3 regions of the Lysinibacillus sp. NPDC086135 genome follow, and region 1 is predicted to be linked to each of the others. Evidence: riboswitches for the same ligand, from Rfam matches in the RefSeq annotation. Region 1 holds a riboswitch; each other region holds the start of a gene.
What was found. A riboswitch is a leader RNA that binds a small molecule or an ion and turns the genes downstream of it on or off. The one in region 1 is predicted to bind S-adenosylmethionine.

Region 1 (7,881 bases):
AGGTCAAGTGTACGCATTTGATGTTCAAAAGAGCGCTGTTGATGCAACTCTCCACCGCCTTTTAGATCATGGCTTAGAGCACCGTGCACTTGTTTTGCATAGAGGGCATGAAGAAGTAGCCAACTATGTACACAAGCCGGTAGCTGCTGCAATTTTCAATCTTGGGTATTTGCCTGGTAGTAATCACGACATCGTTACACAGCCAAATACAACGATACAAGCGATTGAAGATTTGCTAAAGCTACTCAAAATCGGTGGTCTTATTGTCCTTGTCATTTATCACGGTCATCCGGGTGGTAAGGAAGAACGGGATGCAGTGATAGAATATGTCAGTCAACTTCCCCAAAAATATGTACATGTATTAAAATACGAGTTTCTAAATCAACAAAATGATCCACCCTTTGTGATAGCTTTGGAGAAAATGAAAGATTACTCGTTAAGTTAATTAAACCTTTCGATATAAGGCGTGATTCCGATAGAACATTGGAATCTGCCTTTTAATTTTGAAAAGAAAATATCCCCCGATGGCGCGGGGGATAGGGAGGAGTACTTAATTATTACTTTCATGTCAAATTACCTTAATTAACTTAGCTTAGTTAGATTTTAAAAGTGTTTGTTGTTTCATTGCATCCACATATCGTTGATTGACTTTATCCCAATCGACAGTATTCCACCAATTCGTAACAAATTCAGGTCGGCGATTTTGATATTTCAAATAATATGCATGTTCCCATACATCAATAACGAGTAGAGGAATTTTCCCTTCTTTTAAAGGTGTGTCTTGGTTAGCTGTACTCATAATGGTTAATTGTTCGCCATCAAGCACTAGCCAGCCATACCCACTTCCAAAGCGGGTAATTGCTGCTTTAGAAAGCTGATCCTGAAAATTATCAAACGTTTTAAAATAATAATCAATCGCCTTTCCCATATCTGCATTCGCTTTGCCACCACCACAGGGACTCATCAATTCCCAAAACAAACTGTGGCAATAGTGACCTCCACCATTATTTTGTACAGCTGTTTGAATGTCAGCTGGAAGTACATCAAGATTGCGTAATAAATCTTCTAATGACATATTTAGTAAATCCTTATGACCTTCTAAGACCGCATTTAAATTATTTACATACGTAGCATGATGCTTAGAATGATGAATTTCTAACGTTCTAGCATCAATATAAGGCTCCAACTGATCATAATCATATGATAGTTTCGGTAAATGGAACACAGTCATTTTTTCACCTCCTCCCAAAATGTTTCTCAAAGGAAAGATAATTTCCTTAAAACAAAATATACCTTCTTTTTCTATTGCAGTCAACAGAAAATTTATTTTCTTTTTATAAAATCAAAAAAGCTATCTAATAGAATATTAAAATCTATTAGATAGCTTTCTCTTTTTTATCTATTTATTTTTACGTTTTTCATTATAGTCTACCCAGAAATCTGCTCCTTTAATTCCTAGTTTACGAGGATCAAAAACAGGATCTTTTCCTTCTTTTTTCTGTTTCTCATAGTCCTTTAAAGCGACTATAGCAGGCTTCATAATAATTAATATCGCTAAAACGTTAATCCAAACCATTAGACCTAGCCCAACATCCCCCATTGCCCAAGCAAGATCGGATGTACGGATTGTACCGTAAAATGAAGAAATTAAAATTGCGAATTTAGCTAGCCATATGACGACTTTTTCTGTACCTCCTGAGAATAAATAAGCCACATTCGTTTCTGCAATGTAGTAGTATGCCATAATTGTCGTAAAAGCAAAGAAGAATAAGGCAATCGCTACGAATGGTCCACCAAAACCTGGTAGTGAAGAGTCAACTGCATATTGTGTGAATGCTGCGCCTTCTTTAATACTTTTCGCAAATGTGATTTGTTCTTCTCCAGTTAATCCGCCTTTGTTGAAATCGCCAACATAAACAAATGAATCAGTACCCGCTTTTTCATCGTGTACATTATACATACCAGTAAATAAAATCATAAATGCTGTAGCTGAACAGATTAATAGCGTATCAATATACACTGAAGCTGCTTGAACGATACCTTGTTTAGCAGGGTGTGATACTTCTGCTGCCGCTGCCGGATGCGCACCTGTCCCCTGACCTGCTTCATTTGAATAAATACCTCGTTTAACCCCCCATGCAATAGCGGAGCCAATAATACCACCAAAGATTTCTTGCGCTCCAAATGCGCTAGAAAAAATTAATGAAAATACAGCTGGTACTTCTTTAATATTCATTACAATAATAATGATGGCCATCAGAATATATGCTAATGCCATAAACGGTACAATGACTTGTGCAGCATTGGCAATCCATTTTATACCACCGATAATAATAGTACCTAATAGTACGACAATAATAAGTCCTGTTATCCAAGTCTTAACATCGAAAGCGTTTTCAACTGCTGTCGCAATTGCATTCGATTGAACACCTGGCATCAAAATTAACATGGCAACTAATGCGGCAACAGCGAAAATAACTGCAAACCACTTTTGCCCCATTCCTTTTTCTATGTAAAAAGCTGGCCCGCCACGATATTCTGTGTCTTTCTCTTCTTTATAAATTTGAGCCAACGTCGACTCCACGTAAGCAGTTGCCGCACCGATAAAGGCGATTGCCCACATCCAAAAAACAGCACCAGGTCCCCCCATCCCGATTGCTGTAGCAGTACCGGCAATATTACCTGTACCTACTCGACCAGATAATGCAATAGACATCGCTTGGAAAGAGGAAATCCCCTTCTCCGATTTTTCGCCTTTAAACATTAAAACAAACATATCTTTAATGTGTCTTACTTGTAGGAACCGTGTAATGATTGAAAAGAAGAGCCCAATTAACAAAATGCCATAAATAAACCATGGTCCCCACAAAATCTCATTAATTTTCCCAACAATTGTTTCCATTTTACCCCTCCAATTTGAAAAGCATCACTTTAAGTCATTATAGTATTACACTTTTCAGAAAATTACAACATTATATTTAAGTAACAAAAAGTTAGTAATTTTTCTAGTTAATTGGAGAGGAAATTCACTATTCAATTATATAGCCAATTCTTCGAAGAGCATTATTAATAAAATCACGTATATAAACAAAAATCTCGTCACGCTCTACTTCATGAAATAGATTATGATAACAGTTTGCCCATTCTTTGAATTGAAACTCTGTAAATTCCATCTGATAAAGCCAATTCCTTGTTTGTTTAGTTTCAGTAATGTTATCTTTTTCAGCTGTCATAACTAACATAGGCCTATTTGGGAATTCAGCCTTAGGCAATAACACTAAATTGCGCATCATTTGTTGTAGCTCGCGATACCATTTCACTGAAACAACGGATGAAAAAGGAACTTCATCCTTCATCTCATCTCTACCTTCTATACTGCGCGTTAATGATTCTAATGTAATTTCATGGGTCAGTTTCACATTGGCAGTCAAGGCACTTAAACTAGTTAAAGCATTTGAGAGTTTACCTGGCAATAGCTTTAAATGAAGCCATGGTGAAGTTAAAATAATTCCTGCACATTCATATTTTCGTTTTTGCATGGTATGTAGTAATAGAGTCGCGCCAAGCCCATGTCCTATTAAAATGACAGGTAAATTATACGAAAATGCATTCTCGATTAAATTCCTTGTATATTTGTTGTATTCTTTAAAATCTTCATCGTGAATTTTTGAATATCCTACATTTACTCCATGATTAGGTAAATCCCCCATGACTATGTGGAAGCCTTCCAATCTAAGTTTTTCTATAAGCCATGCATACCAACGGTGATTTTCATATGCACCATGAAGAATAGCAACCACAGCCTTTGCTTGTCCATCAGCTTCCCATTTCCACATTTCACATAGTCCTCCTAAAAAAATAATTACACAATGATTATATCGGAATATCTAGATCATTTTAATTTTATATTTCCATCATGTTGCGTATTTGATACGATAATATTACATCATAGAAAGAAAAGAGGCGATACTCATGATCTATCCATTTAAAGGTAAAAAACCCAATATCGATCCTTCTGTTTTCATTGCTGATTATGCAACAGTTACTGGCGACGTTACAATAGGTGCTGAAACAACAATTTGGTTTAACACAGTTATTCGAGGAGATGTATCACCAACAATTATAGGAAAAAGAGTTAGTATTCAAGACCTCTGTTGCTTACATCAAAGCCCTAAATATCCACTAATTATTGAAGATGAAGTAACAGTAGGACATCAAGTAACTTTACATAGCTGTACGATTCGAAAAAAAGCCTTAATAGGTATGGGCTCTATAGTATTAGACGGAGCGGAGATTGGAGAGGGTGCATTCATTGGGGCGGGTAGTCTAGTTCCTCCAGGCAAAGTAATTCCTCCAAATAGCTTAGCACTAGGCCGTCCTGCAAAAGTTGTAAGAGAATTAAATGATGAAGATAAAGAAGATATGGAACGCATCATACGTGAATATGTAGAAAAGGGTCAATACTATAAATCTCTTCAACTAAAAAATTAATTTAACTAAATCAAAGCAGCTCCACGTTTTCTTGGGTAACCGAGCCCCCCATGATTATGATTAGGAGCTTATTTTTTTCGTTAAAAACAGTGAAAGGGGCTATAAGAATATTGAGCCCCTTTCTGTAATAGTATTTTAAAATATTTTTCCAGACACTTCATTGCTTTAGCTGAATAGTTTATAAACCTGCTTTTTCTTTTAATGCGTCAGCTTTGTCTGTTTGTTCCCAAGGTACATTTAAATCTGTACGACCGAAGTGACCATATGCGGCAGTTTGCTTATAAATAGGACGACGAAGGTTAAGCATTTTAATAATCCCCGCTGGGCGTAGATCAAATAGCTCGCGTACCCATTTTACAATTTCACTTTCCGTAACTTTTCCTGTTCCAAATGTATCAACAGCAATAGATACAGGTTGAGCAACACCAATCGCATAAGCTAGTTGTACTTCAGCTCGATCAGCTAAACCAGCAGCTACGATATTTTTCGCCACATAGCGTGCTGCATATGCCGCTGAACGGTCTACCTTAGTTGCATCCTTACCTGAGAAAGCACCTCCACCATGACGTGCATAGCCACCGTATGTATCAACGATGATTTTACGTCCAGTTAAACCAGCATCCCCTTTAGGACCACCAATTACGAATCGGCCAGTTGGGTTGATGAAATATTTAGTATCGGCATCTAGTAATTCACTTGGAACAACTGGAGTAATAACGAATTCTTTTAAGTCTGCTTGAATTTGCTCAAGTGTAGCTTCTTCATCATGCTGTGTTGAAATGACAATCGTATCAACGCGTACTGGTACATTGTTTTCATCATATTCAACCGTTACTTGCGTTTTTCCATCTGGGCGTAAATATGCTAATTCACCAGATTTACGTACTTCCGTTAAACGACGAGCTAATTTATGCGCTAAACTAATTGGTAATGGCATAAGCTCTGGCGTTTCGTTACATGCATAACCGAACATTAAACCTTGGTCACCTGCACCAATTGCTTCAATGTCAGCGTCTGTCATAGAGCCTTCACGCGCCTCTAATGCTTGGTCAACACCTTGGGCAATATCAGGTGATTGCTCGCCAATCGCAACAAGTACTGCTAGGTTTTCAGCATCAAAGCCGTATTTCCCACGTGTATAACCGATTTCTGCTACAGTATCACGAACGATACCTTTAATATCTACATAAGTAGAAGTAGTAATTTCTCCTGCTACTAACGCTAAGCCTGTTGTTACTGTTGTTTCACACGCTACACGCGCGTTTGGATCTTCTGCTAAAATAGCATCTAAAATGGCATCCGAGATTTGGTCACAAATTTTGTCTGGATGTCCTTCTGTTACACTCTCTGATGTAAACAGTCGACGGTTTGTCATTTGATTTTCCTCCTATTACTTTTACAAATAATATTTGCGAATTAATACGGTACTCATTACCCATGTCAAGTTCGCCCCTAAGGATTGAACTCTCAAGCCGTTGTTGCTGTCGTTGCACTTTCGCACAGTAAACATTTGTTGCTGTCACTACGCTTTCGCACAAATAAACAGCTGATGCTTTTAACACGAGGATTTTCGAAAGATCCGTCATTATAATAAGGAAAGGACTGTATACTTTCCTTTAATTCGTTTTTAACAATAAAAAAATCCTTTTCTCACGCTTACTTAACATGAGGAAAGGAATAATGACTTCGTAACCTTTCACTCTTATCGTTCAAGGGAGTTTCCCCTTGCATCAGATTGGCACCAGCGCATGTCGTGAAATAGTTCATGCAGGTTGCCGGGTTTCACAGGGCCTGACCCTCCACCAGCTCGGGATAAGAGTATCCGTTCAATATCTCATAATACGTAAATGGTCGAACATTGTCAAATATTTTTATCTTCTTTCAGCGAGTGTCTTCTCTGGCGAAAGCATGCTGTGGCATAATTGGTTGTATTCAAAGAAAGTATGGGATTTATACAGAAAGGAATTTGGGTTATGCTGTAAATTAAAACAAAATAATCCCTACTCTCCACCTCACATCATGTGTTAACATATGTGTAACCCTTTACAGTACATTTTGCAGCAAAAGCAAAGCGTTAGCTACAAAACATGTGGTGGATGAATATGATTATAGCCCCTTTTTAGTCGAAGACAAGCTCCAACTATAAAAAACAAGCTAAAACTTCACATCCTGTGCGAACCCCATGTTAGCCAAAAGCTTCCAAACACAATTTTGCTGTGTCGAAAGTGAATGTGTGATCACTTATAAATAGGGTAAAAAGCATTATAAAAACGAATCAATTTACTTTTTGTCGTTTTCTTGAAAAGTAATAAAATCTGAAAAATAATTTCTGAATTAGTATAGATTATTTAAGCAATTGTGTTATACTATTTTTGAAATTAAGAAAATCTCCCTCAGACTCAAGGGAATACTATAAAAAAGGATGGTATTTAATCGATGAATTCAGTAGAAATTGCAAACGAACTGAAGGAATTATTAAACGGCGGTAACATTAATGTTCAACTTTCAGTACCACAATTAGCTGAAAAAGCTACATCTCGTGGTGAAGCTATGTTAACAGTAGATGGCGCAGTTCGTGCAGAAACTGGCAAATACACTGGTCGTTCACCTAAAGATAAATATACGGTAGAAGAAGAGAGCACAAAGGATAAAATTGACTGGGGAAAAGTTAACCGACCAATTTCTTCTGAAGTGTTCGATAACTTATATGTAAAAGTAGTAAAATATTTAAAAGAACGTGAAGAATTATTCGTATTCAAAGGCTTTGCTGGTGCTGACAAAGATTCGCAATTAAGCATCCAAGTAATCAATGAATATGCTTGGCACAATCTTTTCGCTCATCAATTATTTATCCGTCCAACTGAAGAAGAATTGGCTTCTCATGTTGCTGACTTCACAGTTATCTCAGCTCCTAACTTTAAAGCAGATCCTGCTATTGATGGTACTGCTTCTGAAACATTCATCATTGTATCACTAGAAAAGAAAATTATCCTAATCGGTGGTACTGAATACGCTGGTGAAATCAAAAAATCTATTTTCGGTATTATGAACTACTTGTTACCACAACAAGGCATCCTTTCAATGCACTGCTCAGCAAACGTTGGTGAAGCTGGAGATGTTGCATTATTCTTCGGTTTATCTGGTACTGGTAAAACAACTTTATCAGCTGATCCTGACCGTAAGCTTATCGGTGACGATGAACACGGTTGGTCTGATAACGGTGTATTCAACATTGAGGGCGGTTGCTATGCAAAAACAATTAACCTTTCTGCTGAAAAAGAACCAGAAATCTACAACGCAATCCGCTTCGGTTCTGTTCTAGAAAACGTAGCTGTTGATCCAGAAACTCGAGTTTGTGACTATGATGATGGTTCATTAACAGAAAATACG
Region 2 (7,881 bases), on a different contig from region 1:
GAAGACGGCTTACTAATTCCTACTACTTCAGTTGGTAACTCTCCTATTTTTGTGCAAGAAGCAGACCAAATCATCATTGAGTTGAACATAGCTCAGCTTGATGCATTAGAGGGTGTCCATGATATTTTTGTACCGGGACCACAGGGGAAACGTGATCCGATTCCATTACAACATATATCCGATCGGCTTGGCACAGTTGGTATACCACTAGATTTAGATAAAGTAAAAGGCATTGTGATTTCAGATATTTTAGATGCACCATCAACGATTGTTCCCGCAGATGAAGAAACAGGTATTATGGCCAATCATTTATTAAACTTCCTACGTGAAGAAATTAAAGTAGGTCGTTTAACAACAAGCTTAAGACCCATTCAATCAGGTGTAGGCTCAGTAGCAAATGCTGTTTTATTAGGCTTTAAAGATTCTGAGTTTGAGAACTTAGAAGTATATTCAGAAGTACTGCAAGATGCAGTATTCGAATTAATTGATGCAGGGAAGGTAAACTTTGCATCTGCTACTTCTATTACCCTTTCTGAGGAAGTTGGAAACCGAGTTTATGGTAATTTTGAAAAATATGCAGATAAACTAGTATTACGTCCGCAAGAAATTTCTAACCAACCAGAAATTATTCGCCGACTCGGGTTAATTTCTGTTAATACAGCGCTAGAGGTAGACATTTATGGGAATGTGAATTCTACGCATGTTTCTGGCACAAAAATGATGAATGGAATCGGCGGCTCCGGGGACTTTGCACGTAATGCGAGATTAGGTATTTTCGTCACGAAATCTTACGCGAAAGGTGGAAATATTTCTAGTATCGTTCCAATGGTCTCACATGTAGACCATACAGAGCATGATGTAGACGTAATCGTCACAGAGCAGGGAGTAGCAGACCTACGTGGACTTGCTCCAAAAGAACGGGTTGGCCTCATTATCGATCACTGTGCACATCCGGAATATCGTGAGCAATTATGGAAGTATTTTAATGATGCTAATGAAGCAACAGGTGGACACCATACGCCACACAATCTAGAAAAAGCGCTCTCATGGCATGTGAATTACGCAAAAAATGGTACGATGAAAAATCCAGCTTTATCGAAATAATAAAGTAATAAAAGCCTTGAAGGACAGTTGACTTGTTCCTTCAAGGCTTTTAATTTGTTAAAAATGAAATCCAAAAGCATCCTCGAGAAGTGAATCAGGTAAGCTGGGAAGTAATCGGGTAGACCGGAAAAGTGATAAGGTAAGCCTGGGAAGTGATTAGGTAATCCCCTCAGTTGTTTAAAAAAACCCTGGCTTCCTTACAGTAATCCAATCCATTTCCAATATGTTGCAGAAAATAAAAGAACTAGAATGTATCCAATAATCGTTAATGGTATACCGGATTTTAAGAAATCTTTTGTTGTAAAGGCTCCTGTCCCATACGCAAGCATATTTTGCGGTGCGCTAATAGGTAAGAGGAAGCCGAAGCTAATGACGAATTGTTGTACGATAACGAAACCAACCTGATCGACATTAGTCGTTAATGTTGAGGCTAAAACGATAAATACAGGTACAAGCGCAGATGCTAAGCTTGTTGCACTCGCAAAGCCTAAATGAATAAGAATATTAAATAAAGTAACAAGCGCGATTGTTGCAAGAATTGGCATAGAATCTAAACCAAGTGAACCGAATACTTTATCAGATAACCACGATGCACCTTTTGTATTAAGCAAGACCGTGCCTAGCATAATTCCTACAGCGAAGACGATAATTGTCCCCCAAGGAATATGTGGTTCAACTTGCTTCCATGAATAGACTCCGATTTTTGGCATTAATAAAATGGCGATTGCAACGATTGTGACAGTTGTCGTATCGAATGGGTGAAGTTTGCCCTCAGCAGCCCAGAAAAATAGTAAAACTACTGATGTTATGATTAATCGAATTTCAGGAGCCTTTAATGGACCAAGTTCCGCAAGCTGTTTTTTTATTACTTCTCTACCACCTGCAATATTACTTGTTTCAGGCTTAATTAGTGTAATCATAATGAAAAATAGAGCGACTGACATGATGATTGAGAAGGGAGCAGCATAAAGTAACCAAGCACCCCAAGAAATATCCACACCAAACTGTTCTTTGATGAAGTTTAAAGCGACCATATTTTGAGCTGCTGCCGTCTTTATACCGATATTCCAAATAGAGACAGCTTGCACAGAGGTAATGACAAGTAGAGCAGCAAGCCGACTATCACGTTGTAAACCAAATGCTGCTACCATTCCAAGTAGTATTGGCACAACTGCGCCTGCACGTGCAGTAGCAGAAGGGACAAAGAATGCGAGTGCAATAGATACTAAAATAGCACCGAATACAATGGCTTTCGTTTTTGTCCCTACGAGTGAAAGAATCCATAGCGCAAGTCTTTTATGTAAATTGGTAATCTGCATGGCTGCCGCTAGGAAAAGTGCTGCGGCTACTAGTGCTACTGCTGAATTACTAAATCCACTTAATGCTAATTTTAATGCATCTGAAGTGCCTAGCTCTCTCGTTGAATCTTCCATTGATGGAGCTAACCCTAATAAGATTGTAACGAGAGCAATAATCATAGCAGAGCTAACAGGGTAGGATACTGCCTCTGTAACCCAAAGGATGACCGCAAAAGCTAAAATAGCTAAAGCGCGTTGTCCGGCTACAGGTAAATCACCGTTGTTAGGTAAAAAAGTAATGATGATTAATGAAGCGAAGGCTAATCCAATCCAGAGTGGTTTCAAATTACGTTTTGGTTTTGCTTGTTCAGAAGTAGACATACCTTTTCATCCTTTCTTAAACATGACTGTAATTTTCACATCGGCTAGTAAAATGCTTTATTAAGAAAGTTAATTTGTCTATTTATTGTAAAAAAACTAGTATGTGAAATACTCTCTATTTATAGCGATAATGGGCAGTTGCGAGCAAATAGACGGTCATAGAAAAGACAAAAATATCCAAAAGATATTATTTTTGATTCATCACCAAAAAGTTGTGGATGACTTTTGTTAAAACGTCTACTATGTAAATAGTTGATTGGAGTGGAGGCTGGGCGACTCCTAGGGGATCAGCGATAGAGGAACGAAGACTAAAAGCATCACATCCTGTGATAACGCCTTCGTGACCAACATCGTGTTGGCCCGAGACCCTGCAGCGCAGCGGATGTTTTCTGTGCGAAAGCGAAGCGGCAGCAACAAAGCACCCAGTCGGAACGGAAATCAACCACACGTTTTGGTGATGATCCTTATTTTTTCTTTTTGAATGCTGAAGTCACTTTAGGCTCAGTTCCTAGCAGCAATCGCTTAATATTTTCGATATGTAAAATGATGGCTATACCAAAAAGTAATAGGGCTATAATCGTTGGGACTGTTCCAGGGATCCATAAATATGTGGCTGTACAGAAAACGAGATAAAACTCAAGTACACCGACAATTAAATAGTTCGTTACGAAAGATAAAATAACAAATAAAATGAGTGCAAATAAGCCAATTGTCCAATCAATCGCAAGTAATATCCCTATGATTGAAGCAGTTCCTTTACCGCCATTGAAGCCCATATAAAATGGGAAATTATGACCTAGAATGACACCGGCAGCTACAATATACGTGAAGAACCAAACTTGTACTTCTGTTAATTGTGTTATATCTGCTAAATAGGCATGTGCACAGTTTATAGCTGCAACGCCTTTGCTGATATCGATCAGTGCAACTAATATGCCGTATTTCCAGCCAAGGGAAAGTGTTGCGTTAGAGGCACCTGCATTGCCATGACCAGTCTTTTTTAAATCTACCCCAGATAAAAACTGAGCAACTTTAGAGCCGTGAATACAGCCAATCAAATAACCAACAAGAAGAAAAATAATAACGGCTTTTATCATAAAAATTCTCCTTTCAAAATAAAATAGGCTCGTCACTAAAAGTTAGGAATGACGTTTGTTATAACATATGCCCTAAAGTTGATTGGAGTGGAGACTGGGCGCCCCTAGGAGAGCACATAGTCGGAACTGTAATCAACCCCACATTTTGGTGATAAAAACAATAAATATCAAAATAGTGTATGCGTTCGTATTACGTAAAAAAGCAGACGGAAGTTTCAGAAAAAATAAAATTTTAGTATTGACAGTGAAAAAGTCTATGTTTATACTGTGTAACAACGATGGAAATTGAATCTCATACTCTTATCAAGAGCGGCGGAGGGATAGGCCCTATGATGCCCGGCAACCAGTAAGTGATGAACTTGCTAAGGTGCTAATTCCTACAGATTCTTATTGGATCTGGCAGATAAGGGGAGGAAAACTTGCAGCCGCAACCCTCTTCTTAGCTGAAGAGGGTTTTTGTTTTCTACTAAAAAAATCCTCCTCATCTCCGGTACCATCGTAAAAAAATAACCATTTGGAGGTATACAATGACAAAATTTAAACCAGAAACATTGCTGTTACACGGTGGCCAAGAGCCAGACCCGGTAACAGGATCACGAACAGTACCGATATATCGCTCAACGGCTTTCGTTTTTAAAGACACTGCTCATGCGCAACGTCTTTTTGCCTTAGAGGAAGCCGGCAATATTTACACACGAATTACAAACCCAACTGTAGATGTTTTTGAAAAACGCGTCGCTTTATTAGAAGGCGGTACAGCAGCGGTAGCACTTTCATCTGGTGCAGCAGCTATCGCATTCTCCATTTTAAATCTTGTAGGGGCAGGCGATGAAATCGTTGCAGGTAGCTCTTTATACGGAGGTACTTATAATTTATTCGCCAACACACTACCAAACTACGGTATTAAAACGATTTTTGTAGACGAAACAAATCCAGAAAATTTCCGAGCAGCTATTACTGATAAAACAAAGGCCGTGTTCGCTGAAATTTACGGTAACCCAAGTTTAAAGGTACTAGATATTGAAGCAGTAGCAAATATAGCACATGAAAACGGCTTGCCATTAATTATTGATAGCACATTTGCTTCACCATATGGCTCTACACCAATTGACTACGGTGCAGATATTGTTGTTCATTCCGCAACAAAATGGATTGGTGGCCACGGAACAACGTTAGGTGGCGTTGTAGTAGATGCAGGGAAGTTCGATTGGACTCGTGGCCGTTTCCCAGGTTTTACTGAGCCAGATGCTTCTTATCACGGTTTACGTTATGGTATTGACACAGCAGAGGCAGCATTCGCCACAAAATTGCGTGTGCAATTACTACGCGACTTTGGTCCAACATTAAGTGCAGATGCAGCATTTAATTTATTACAAGGTTTAGAAACGCTTCATTTGCGTATTCCTAAACACAATGAAAATGCATTAGCGGTAGCTGAATATTTACGAAACCACCCATCTGTGGAATATGTAAATTACAACGGCTTAGAAGATTTCCCTACCTATAATTTAGCTAAAAAATATTTAAAAAATGGCTTCGGTTCAGTGCTTACATTTGGTATTAAAGGTGGACGTGAAGCAGGGCGTAAATTAATAGATAGTGTGAAATTATTCTCGCACGTAGCAAATGTAGGGGATGCGAAATCATTAATTATTCATCCAGCATCTACTACACATCAGCAACTATCTGCTGAAGAGCTAATCCAAACTGGCGTAACCGAGTCGCTCATTCGCTTATCCATCGGTTTAGAGGCAGTAGAGGACATCATTGAAGATTTAGAACAAGCTATTGAACAAGTAACAGCTTCACAACAAAAAGTAGAAGCTTAATAAATAAAGGACATTGGCTAATGTTGTAGCGTTTACGTATTTTCTCATTCGATAGGCCTCATTTGGTAATGCGTCAAACGTTGCTACATCATCCGCTCTCCTCATTTGGTGAAGAAGCTGAAAATTAATACCTAGTAATTTTATAAGTATTATTGATTTTCTTAATTCCTTGTTTTATACTAGGAAATAAGAAAAGTGTTCGAAGGGCTACCAACCTAGAACCAATGTTTTCAATTAATGCTTAAACTAATTTAGTTTCATAAGTGCTCCCCCACTTTTGAATAGATGAAGAGGAGTAGTTACTCAGCCAGTAGCTACTCTTTCTACAAAACTGATGATAAAGGAGTGTTTTAAATGGGAAATGTGTATAGTGCGCAAAACATTGCATCTTATCTTATTTATGAATTAAATGAAGGTCATGTGTTTGTGAACAACATGTCCATTCAAAACATACTTGCGTCAGTTGAACGTAAATGGCAAGAGAACTTTGGACATTCTGCTTTTAATGAAATGGTCTATGTCAAAGAGGAAGGCTATACAGTAAAAGAAGTTTTCGAAGCTTATGAAAGCTATGGAGCAAATCATATTCCTCTTCCTGCGACAGAGTATTATTTAAAATACGGTACATTCCAATTAGTTGAACGTACGTATGCAATACCAAATTATACGTGGGAGGAAATAGGATTAGTTCAACAAGCTTTAACACAATATCGTTATAAATTGCTAGCCAACGCTAGTTAATTATCCCTCATATTTTTGGCTCATTCTCTGCTGCTACAGGGAATGAGCTTTTTAAATTAGACGATGAAAATATACAGAAAAAATTTTTATTAATATATTTCAAAAGAACAATTTTTATGAATGTCTTTACATACATATATATAATAGAAGAAAGGCATTTGTTTTTTAACTTCTTTCAGCAAATATATTTGTAATGGAAGTGCAGTTACAGAAGTCTCTCACATTTATAGTTGGTGAGATTAATACGTAGTTAAGTTTCTTTTCAGCGGGTTTGCAAACATCTGTACCTGTCGCTACGCTTTCGGTACAAAAGACATGCGCTGAAATAAAGGAACTCAGTCTAAGAGCGCCACGTCCTGTGGCAATTTATCTGTGCGAAAGCGAAGCGACAGCAACACGGTTTTGTCTGTGCGAAAGCGAAGCGACAGCAACAACAACAACGACTGAGTGACCAACATCATATTGGCCTAAAGCCTCCGGTGGATGCCATGGAATCGGGAAGGAGTTTTTTGTGCAAGCACAAAGCCGATTCCGGACACAATTATGCCGAGGCACAATTGATAAAGAAAAGTCAATAATTGTTCCATCATTATAGATTCGAGTGAAAAATCATATAATAAAAGGGATGAGAACGATTTCTTTTGCACGTCTACAGAAAACAAATGTCCATCCTAGAAAGATTTTTCTTGTGCAATGTAAGTATTTACGTTACAATTTTCTTTAAGTTGAATTTTGAATTATTTGAATTTGTGTGTGTTTCAAAGGTTTTTTAGCTTCATTCAGAATATTTTTTGTAGCGAAGGTTAGATGACTTAACCTAAATATCTGTTTGAAAACGAAGTGTTGGAAACACGGCAAATTGACCTGCTTTGTAAAGTCGGCGCACAATTCAAAATATGTCCGAATTAAGCTGAGACGAAATAAATTTAATGAAACTGCGGAATGTAAGTTGGAGGGAATACAACAATGGCAACTATAAAGGCAGCTATATTAGGATTTGGAACGGTAGGTCAAGGAATTTACCATATATTAAACGAAAAGCGTGAAGAGCTTAAAAATAAATTAGGAATTGAGCTAGAAGTAGCAAAAATTTTAGTTACAGATACTAGCCGTGAACGTGTACCAGGCACAGCGCATTTAATGACAACTAGTATGGATGAAGTCTTAGCAGAACCAGGTATGCAGGTTGTTTTTGAGGCGATTGTCAATGAGGAGCCAGCATTTACTTATTTAAAGCGCGCTGTTGAACATAAATGTCATGTCATCACCGCCAACAAAGTAATGTTTGCAAAACGAGGCTTGGAGCTACAGGATCTTGCAAAAGCAAACGGTGTTTTTGTAGGCTTTGAGGCAACGACTGCTGGCGGTGTACCAGTTATTAAAACGATGAAAAACATTTTGCTTGTCAATGATGTTAGTCGTATTCAGGGT
Region 3 (7,881 bases), on a different contig from region 1:
TTTTAGCTCCTGCCTTTTTAGCTATATCAAATACTTGATCTACCTCATCTTTAGATTTTCCATTATAAGCGAGTGTAATTCCGTTAAAGCCATCTCCTATCGTAGGTGGATTTGCTTCGTTAATATCTTTTACTAAACGATCCATCGGAAATAGTGAGATTTTTGTCCCCCCATTATTAAAGAAAATAACATCCGGGTTTGTTTCCTCACCATAAACCATCACTTCAAACCCCAGACCCTCTCGATAAAATTTAAGAGACTCAACCATATCTTTTACACCCAATGTAAGTAAATTTAAACGATTCATCCCACTCTCTCCTTTTTAAAAGTATCAATTACTTATTCTATTTCAAGCATTGAATCCCCTTCCACAAACTGTATATTCGCTAATATACCATTATTTGTAACGAACGTAGAGGCTGAACCACTTGAACTAATAAAAAAATTTCTTACAGCGAACCATTGATATTCCACAAAAGTTACCTCCACGTTTCTATGAAACCAAAAAGTGCGTACTTTTTTTTGCTCTGGCATGAAAGCATAATAAGAAAGCAACCAAAGCATTAACAAAAATCGGAGGACAAAAAAATGATAAATCATTTACAAGATACAATCACATTAAATAATGGCTTACAAATGCCAGGAATGGGTTTAGGCGTATTTAAAGTAGAAAATGAAGCTACAGCAGAAATGGTGAAAAATGCTATCGAGGTCGGTTACCGTAGTATCGATACTGCCGCTATTTATGGCAATGAAGCCGGGGTTGGTGAAGGTATTAGACAGGCGCTAGCATCTACTGGTTTACAACGTGAAGATTTATTTATTACATCTAAAGTCTGGAACGATGGCCTGAGCTATGAAGAGACAATTGCAGCTTACGAGGATAGCTTAGAAAAATTAGGGCTAGATTATTTAGACCTTTATCTTATTCATTGGCCAGGTAAAAATAAATTTGCAGAAGCTTGGAGAGCACTCGAAGATTTATACGGGCAAGGGAAAATAAAAGCTATTGGGGTATGTAATTTCCATGTATCACACTTACAAGATCTTCTGAAAACAGCTCGTATCAAACCCGTTATTAACCAAGTGGAACTTCATCCACGATTACAACAAACTGAGCTACGTTCATTCTGTGAAGAGCACAATATACAACTGGAAGCTTGGGCCCCATTAATGCAAGGTGGACTTCTTGCTAATGAAACTATTTCAAAAATAGCAGAAAAATACGGGAAATCAAATCCTCAAGTTATTTTGCGCTGGGATATTCAAAATGGTATCGTCACAATTCCAAAATCTGTGCGCAAAGAACGTATGATTCAAAACGCTAATATTTTTGATTTCACACTAACTAATGAAGAGATGGCGATCATTAACGCCATGAATCTAGATCAACGTGTTGGACCAAACCCAGTTAATTTTGATTTTGTCATGTAAACGATAGCTATGTAAACGTGAAAGAGACTGTCTTATTTTCTTAGTATAGAAAACTTTTTAGACAGTCTCTTTCCTATCTATTTAAGATGTATGCTTTATTGCGATATCTTCGTCACGTTGCATTAACAGTACATCTTCACCTTTATCTTGTAGCATTTCGATATGTTTTTCACCCCAAGTGCAAAGAATGTTCAGCACAGGGTCCATCTCTTGACCATAAGGTGTTAACGAATATTCAACTTTTGGCGGTACTTGATTGAAAACCTTACGATTAATTAATCCAGACTGCTCTAATTCACGTAATTGGCTTGTTAGCATTTTTTGAGAAATGCCTGGAATCAATCGGCGAAATTCATTCGTACGAATCTGACCATGGTGGTTAAGATGACAAAGAATAATAGGTTTCCATTTACCCCCAATTACTTCAAGAGTGGCTTCGACACCAATATTATAAACTTTTTTCATTGTAAACCCCCTGTTATATTCAAAAGTAACTAAAAGTACCCTACGTAACTTTCTAGCATGCATGAATATTACTATACACTATACAAAAAATCAAAGGAGATATTAATAGAATGAATGATACAAAAGCGCCAAATGCTAAATTCACATTACTCGCACTTGCAATCAGTGCATTTGGTATCGGCTCTACAGAATTTATAAGCATCGGACTGCTACCATTAATTACAAAAGATTTTACTATAACATTAAGTACTGCAGGTTTAACCGTATCCATATATGCACTAGGTGTAACTATTGGTGCACCGCTTTTAACAGCATTAACATCGCGCCTTAGTCGCAAAAAAGTGTTACTGCTCGTTATGGTGCTGTTTATTATCGGTAATTTACTTGCAGCCTTAGCACCCTCATTCTCATTACTACTAACTGGGCGTGTTATTTCGGCATTGGCACATGGTGTGTTTATGTCCATTGCCTCTGTGATAGCTGCAGATGTTGTGGCACCAAATAAACGAGCAAGTGCAATAGCTTTTATGTTTACAGGACTAACATTAGCAACTGTGACTGGTGTCCCACTAGGAACTTTTATTGGACAAGTAACTGATTGGCGGATGTCGTTTATTTTCATAGTTATCATAGGTATTATTGGATTAATTAGTAATGCCTTGCTTGTGCCAAGTCACTTATCGAAAGGTAATCCAATATCCATTCGAGATATTGGTAAAGTATTAGGGAATATTCGAATGTTATTAATCCTCTTTATTACTGCAATTGGGTATGGTGGCGCATTCGTCGTATACACCTATGTTTCTCCTATTTTAGAGCAGTATATGGGCTACTCACCAAAGGCAATTGTCGTGATCTTAGTTGTATACGGTATTTTTGTTGCCATCGGAAATACATTAGGTGGTCATTTTGCGAATAGTAACCCTTTACGCTCTATCTTTATTATCTTTATAGGATTAGCATTAGCACTACTCGGCATCAACTTCTTTTTAGAATCATCAATCATAGGATTAATAATGGTCTTTATGATGGGGCTATTTATGTTTATGAATGTACCAGGATTACAGCTTTATGCCGTTCAGCTTTCAGAAAAATATACACCATCAGCTATTTCAATGGCTTCAGCATTAAATATTTCGGCCTTTAACATTGGTATTTTTCTAGGATCATACATTGGAGGAATTATTGTTAGCCACCAATCATTAGCTCATACTCCTATATATGGATTCGGTATGGTGATGATTGCCGCAGTTACTACCTTCCTATCGTTACACTTCGATAGAAATAAACAATAGATTTCTCTAGAATAACATTAATGAAAGGAAGCCTTAACCATACATAAGGCTTCCTTCTTGTTTTTATCCCATTTTAAGGAAATTATCGTCAAAATAGGCCTTAAAAAATTCTAATGCCGAGAACTGAGTCCCAAAAGAACCTGATATATACTCTTTTTCATTCCACTCGAGCCCATTTTGCTCATGATTTTCAAAGCATCAGCTGTTAACACCGAAAGTCTATATTGCACATAAGATACTGTATCAGCTATAGGATAGGAGGAATTTAGTTGTATTACAATCCTTATCCGTATTTTGTCTATCCTAATTATTATCCGGCATGGGTAATGGCAAATCAACCAACAATTCAACACCCTTCCAGCCATCTAGCAATGCCGACAACCCCAATGAATAGAAGTCCATTTCCAATCGTCAATACAAATAAATTAAAGACTTCCGCGAATCGGATCAAGGTTATTATGCAGCAAGCACAGTTACTTACGGATAAAATTGATGAATCCGAGCAATTTGCACATGATCTTATGAACGCAGCACAACAATCAAATAAAACCGAAGTTGAAAAGTTAATTTCCTCAACAGGCATTACTGTAAAATTCGAAACTACCTATACACCAGATGGATTTCGTATAACATTTACTGAAAGTAGCTGTTGTAAGCTAACACTAATTTTAGGTTGGTGAAGAGTTGGCCCTTTGAAGAGGGCCTCTTTCTTTTACCTTTAGCATCATTATGAATTTTAACCTTGTATCCCCATCAAACTTGTAAACTATAAAAAAATATGCTAAAGTGTTTGTAAACATTATTTCTGAAAATTCTTATATCGCATTTTCTTATCAAGAGAGACGGAGGGATTGGCCCTATGAAGTCTCAGCAACCAGCCTATAGGTATGGTGCTAATTCCAATTGGCAAAATTCTGCCTTGAAAGATGAGAAGACTTACTTCAGTTGCTTTGCACGAGAGTCCTCTTCTTCAAGGAGGACTCTTTTTTTATTGTTGCATTCAAAAAAATTAAAAGAAAGCAGGGAAATAGTATGGCAAACGAACTTTTACAAGCAATTCAACTATTGAAATCAAAAAAATGGGTAGACTTAACGCATACATTTGGTCCAAATTCTCCACATTTCTTTATGTTTGATGATGCTAAATTTGAAACATTATTTTCACATGATGATGGTTTCTTTGCACAGCAATTCACTTTCCCAGGGCAATACGGAACACATATCGACCCACCTATCCATTTTGTGCGAGATACACGCTATCTAGATGAATTGGAGCTAAAAGAACTAGTACTACCACTAATCGTTATTGATAAATCGAAGGAAGCCGACGTAAATAACGACTACACGTTAAGTGTTCAAGATATTCTTGACTTTGAAGCTGAAAATGGGGAAATTGAAGCAGGTACCTTTGTTGCGTTCCGTACCGATTGGAGTAAACGTTGGCCAGATAAAGAATCTTTCAGCAACAAAGACGCTGATGGCAATAATCATATTCCTGGCTGGGGATTAGAAGCGTTACAATTTTTATTCAACGAACGACAAGTAAGTGCTATTGGCCACGAAACTTTTGACACGGATTCAGCAGCAGATTTCCGTAGAAATGGAAAATTAGACGGCGAATATTTTGTGCTAGAGCAAGATACTTACCAAATTGAGCTTATGAAAAATTTAGATAAGCTACCTCCAAAAGGCGCTGCTATATTCAATATCGTGCCAAAGCCTGAAAAAGCATCTGGATTCCCTGTCCGTTCATTTGCAATATTACCGTAATATAGCAAAAGGTCTGATTCAAGTACGCTTAATATAGGGTAAATAGTATAATAAAATAAAACTAGACCTTATATTTAGAGGATTTGAGTTTGATTATATATAATAAAACTTTATAATCAAACTTTTATTTGTATATAAAAATACATCCATTAAATCTTTATTGAGATAATGGATGTATTTTTTATTGTGGTCTTTTAATAAAGATAGATAATTTTCTTATTCCACAATCGGGCCAGATTGTTGAATAACAGTCTTTTTAAGAAATGTTACCTAACGACGCTTGTGCAAAAATAATATTGTTGTTTAATTTACAATAAAGTCATTTAAAAAATAATATAGTTGTTTAAAAATCCTTATTCCGAACGAACAAGTTAGTGGAAGTAATAGTAATTAGGTTTGGCTGGGAAAATTGTCGATGATATTAAAAAAGACACCGAAGTGTCTTATGTTTTTCAAATTAAGCATACCGATAAATTGAAATTTAATTACTTAACATTTTGCTTATCTTGGGAGCAATGTATTTTATCGGTGAGTGTATACAAACCATGTAATGCTTGCTGTTAATAATGCTGACGAAATCAAAGCTGTAAGAACACTATATGTTCGCCAAATAAGTATCGTTGACCAATCTAAAGCACAGCACAGTATACCCAGGGCAATCGTAGCGATCAGGAAAATAATTGTTACGATTATTCTCTTTTTTGTCATTGGCTGCCGCTCATTCGTTTTCCTTCTGCGTAATCCTAAGAGAAATAACAAAACGGCCAATAGGCAAAGAATAATTGTGATAGACGACAAAGTGATATCCAAAAGCTGTGTGCCGCTTATTTCATATGACTGAGTTAGATTGCCGTCTAATATATCTTTAACTTTTAGTACCAGGTTTATATTGGTATTTGCACCGTTGCTCAGCAAGCAGACGGCTGTTCGTTCATTTAGCAGTATGGCTACTTCGGTTCTGAAATTTGGATTGCCCCCAGTGTGTTCTATAATCGTTTGGTCGGCGTTTACCGACCAGCCTGCCGCATAATGCATATCGTTGACAGCCGAAACAGACATATCACCCCTATGTGATTTTTCGATAACCGTGTGAAATATTTCGGGTATGTCCTGCACAATACCCATCTGTATACCCATCCAACGCGCCATATCTTTTGTATTAGAAATGATGTAGCCTGCGGGTTTATTCCCCGCATAATCCGGAGCTTTAAATGGAGTTGTCATAAAAAAGGAAGTACGGTAGCCCTGTGCCAACTGTCCAGTGGCTTGAGCATCTTCTTTATAAGCATACGTCTGGTGAAGACCTAACGGCTGAAATACCTGTTCCCTCATAAAGTCTTCATAGCTTTGTCGCGACACAATCTCAATAACCAAACCCAATACGTCATAATTAACGGTTCCATAGTTATACTGTTCACCGGGAGGGAACGCCAATTCAGCATCTACGAGCATTTCCACAGTCTTTTGCAACATATCCGGTGTATTGCCTTGTGGAATATTTTGAGTATGCCTAATATTTGTTAGACCACTGGTATGGTGAAGAAAGTTATTTAGTGTAAGGCTTTGCATATCAACAGGTTTCCCTTGATACTTTAACGTAAACCAAGGTAAATATTTTTGGACAGGGTCAGTCATTGAGAGCAGCCCTTGTTCTTCCAACAGCATAATACCCATACCGGTAAAAGCTTTACTGACCGAAGCTAACTCATAGAGTGTATTTTCACTTGCAGACAACCCCTTTTCACGGTCTGCATACCCTGAAGAAAAGTAGAACACTTCATCATCAGCAAGTATTGAGATTGACATTCCCGGCACACCTGATATACGAGAGGCATCATCTAGCAACGCTTGTATTGCCGCAGATTTCGAATCTGACAACGCATAACTTTGTGTTGCGAATCCTGAGAATAATATAAATATCGTTAATACAAAAACAATAATCTTTTTCATAAACTCTCCTTTTCGAAAAATTATAAGAGAATAATATAAATAACCTACTTTTACAACTACTAAACTAATTTTAATTTATCTTTCTATTCACCTATATAATATCAAGTAATTGTGAAGAGTTACACTTAACGAATAGAGCGTTAGTTCAATAAGAAAAACGATCTTCAACAATCGGGCGCGATTATGAAGTACCGCTGTAGAAAATGATCAAACTTTTTTATAATAGGCAAACTAAAAAATGCTAAAGAAGCATCCATTTTGATTAATCTTTTTTCAAAATGATGCTTCTTATTAATCTTAGTGTAAGGATTTACGAGGTGTTTTTGTTCAAACTTTATTTTAAAGCTACTTTTATATTCCATTAAGAATTTTTTGTATGGCAGTTACATATCCAGCCTTATATATCTGAATCCCGTCTTCTTTAACTCTGCCATAATTATCGGTAGTCCATCCCTGATGGCTCATAAATTCGTTTGATATGGCATTTCTAAGAGCATCTATTTCGGTATCTGTCAGATTATAAGAAGGCTCGACTATAACGACATCCTTATTTTTGCTTAGATCGTTTATAGGACGCATATCAATCGTAAAGGTTGTTTGTTCTTTAAGCAAAGAGTTTTCTCTTTTGAGCTTTTTATTCTCTGCCATAAGCATACCAACCAATGCCTTTGTTGTTGGTTCGGAGATACTTGCTAAGATATCATCGTTTACGGTTGTTCTCTTTTCTTTTTTAGGCTTTTTAGTGGTAGTTTTATAGTATTCAGCCCACTGGCTTATCAAAACTCTGTAATCCTCGGCATTTTTGTTTCTAAGTGCCTGTTCACTTGGACCGCCATCATCTGCTATCAGTCTAGCTATAGTGCCAATAGAAAAATCTTTTATGTCAAACTCGGACTGTTTTTTACAGGCGTTATGTATGAGTTCTAATGTTTTCTTTTTCCTTGTAGAAGCGTTCTCGTAAAGCTTT

Region 2: linked by a shared signal. The riboswitch ahead of ACIPKN_RS22595 (O-acetylhomoserine aminocarboxypropyltransferase/cysteine synthase family protein) and the one ahead of metK (methionine adenosyltransferase) in region 1 are both predicted to bind S-adenosylmethionine.
Region 3: linked by a shared signal. The riboswitch ahead of ACIPKN_RS21940 (cyclase family protein) and the one ahead of metK (methionine adenosyltransferase) in region 1 are both predicted to bind S-adenosylmethionine.

What each region holds. Positions count from the first base shown of each region.
Region 1 covers NZ_JBIVCA010000001.1:24,117-31,997, reverse strand. The annotation lists gene mnmM (tRNA 5-(aminomethyl)-2-thiouridylate-methyltransferase MnmM) at 1-445, shown strand, start outside; gene ACIPKN_RS00150 (superoxide dismutase) at 593-1,231, opposite strand; gene ACIPKN_RS00145 (alanine/glycine:cation symporter family protein) at 1,400-2,902, opposite strand; gene ACIPKN_RS00140 (alpha/beta hydrolase) at 3,030-3,836, opposite strand; gene ACIPKN_RS00135 (gamma carbonic anhydrase) at 3,973-4,491, shown strand; gene metK (methionine adenosyltransferase) at 4,670-5,866, opposite strand; SAM riboswitch class I at 6,191-6,310, opposite strand; gene pckA (phosphoenolpyruvate carboxykinase (ATP)) at 6,928-7,881, shown strand, end outside.
Region 2 covers NZ_JBIVCA010000022.1:47,650-55,530, forward strand. The annotation lists gene scpC (succinyl-CoA:acetate CoA-transferase ScpC) at 1-1,104, shown strand, start outside; gene ACIPKN_RS22585 (DASS family sodium-coupled anion symporter) at 1,302-2,783, opposite strand; gene ACIPKN_RS22590 (glycerol-3-phosphate acyltransferase) at 3,248-3,880, opposite strand; SAM riboswitch class I at 4,178-4,290, shown strand; gene ACIPKN_RS22595 (O-acetylhomoserine aminocarboxypropyltransferase/cysteine synthase family protein) at 4,408-5,709, shown strand; gene ACIPKN_RS22600 (hypothetical protein) at 6,064-6,450, shown strand; gene ACIPKN_RS22605 (homoserine dehydrogenase) at 7,417-7,881, shown strand, end outside.
Region 3 covers NZ_JBIVCA010000021.1:7,227-15,107, forward strand. The annotation lists gene ACIPKN_RS21910 (VOC family protein) at 1-307, opposite strand, end outside; gene ACIPKN_RS21915 (hypothetical protein) at 340-474, opposite strand; gene ACIPKN_RS21920 (aldo/keto reductase) at 589-1,434, shown strand; gene ACIPKN_RS21925 (winged helix-turn-helix transcriptional regulator) at 1,516-1,899, opposite strand; gene ACIPKN_RS21930 (MFS transporter) at 2,010-3,194, shown strand; gene ACIPKN_RS21935 (YuzC family spore coat inner layer protein) at 3,464-3,874, shown strand; SAM riboswitch class I at 4,022-4,127, shown strand; gene ACIPKN_RS21940 (cyclase family protein) at 4,227-4,964, shown strand; gene ACIPKN_RS21945 (serine hydrolase domain-containing protein) at 5,487-6,914, opposite strand; gene gmtX (gamma-mobile-trio protein GmtX) at 7,266-7,881, opposite strand, start outside.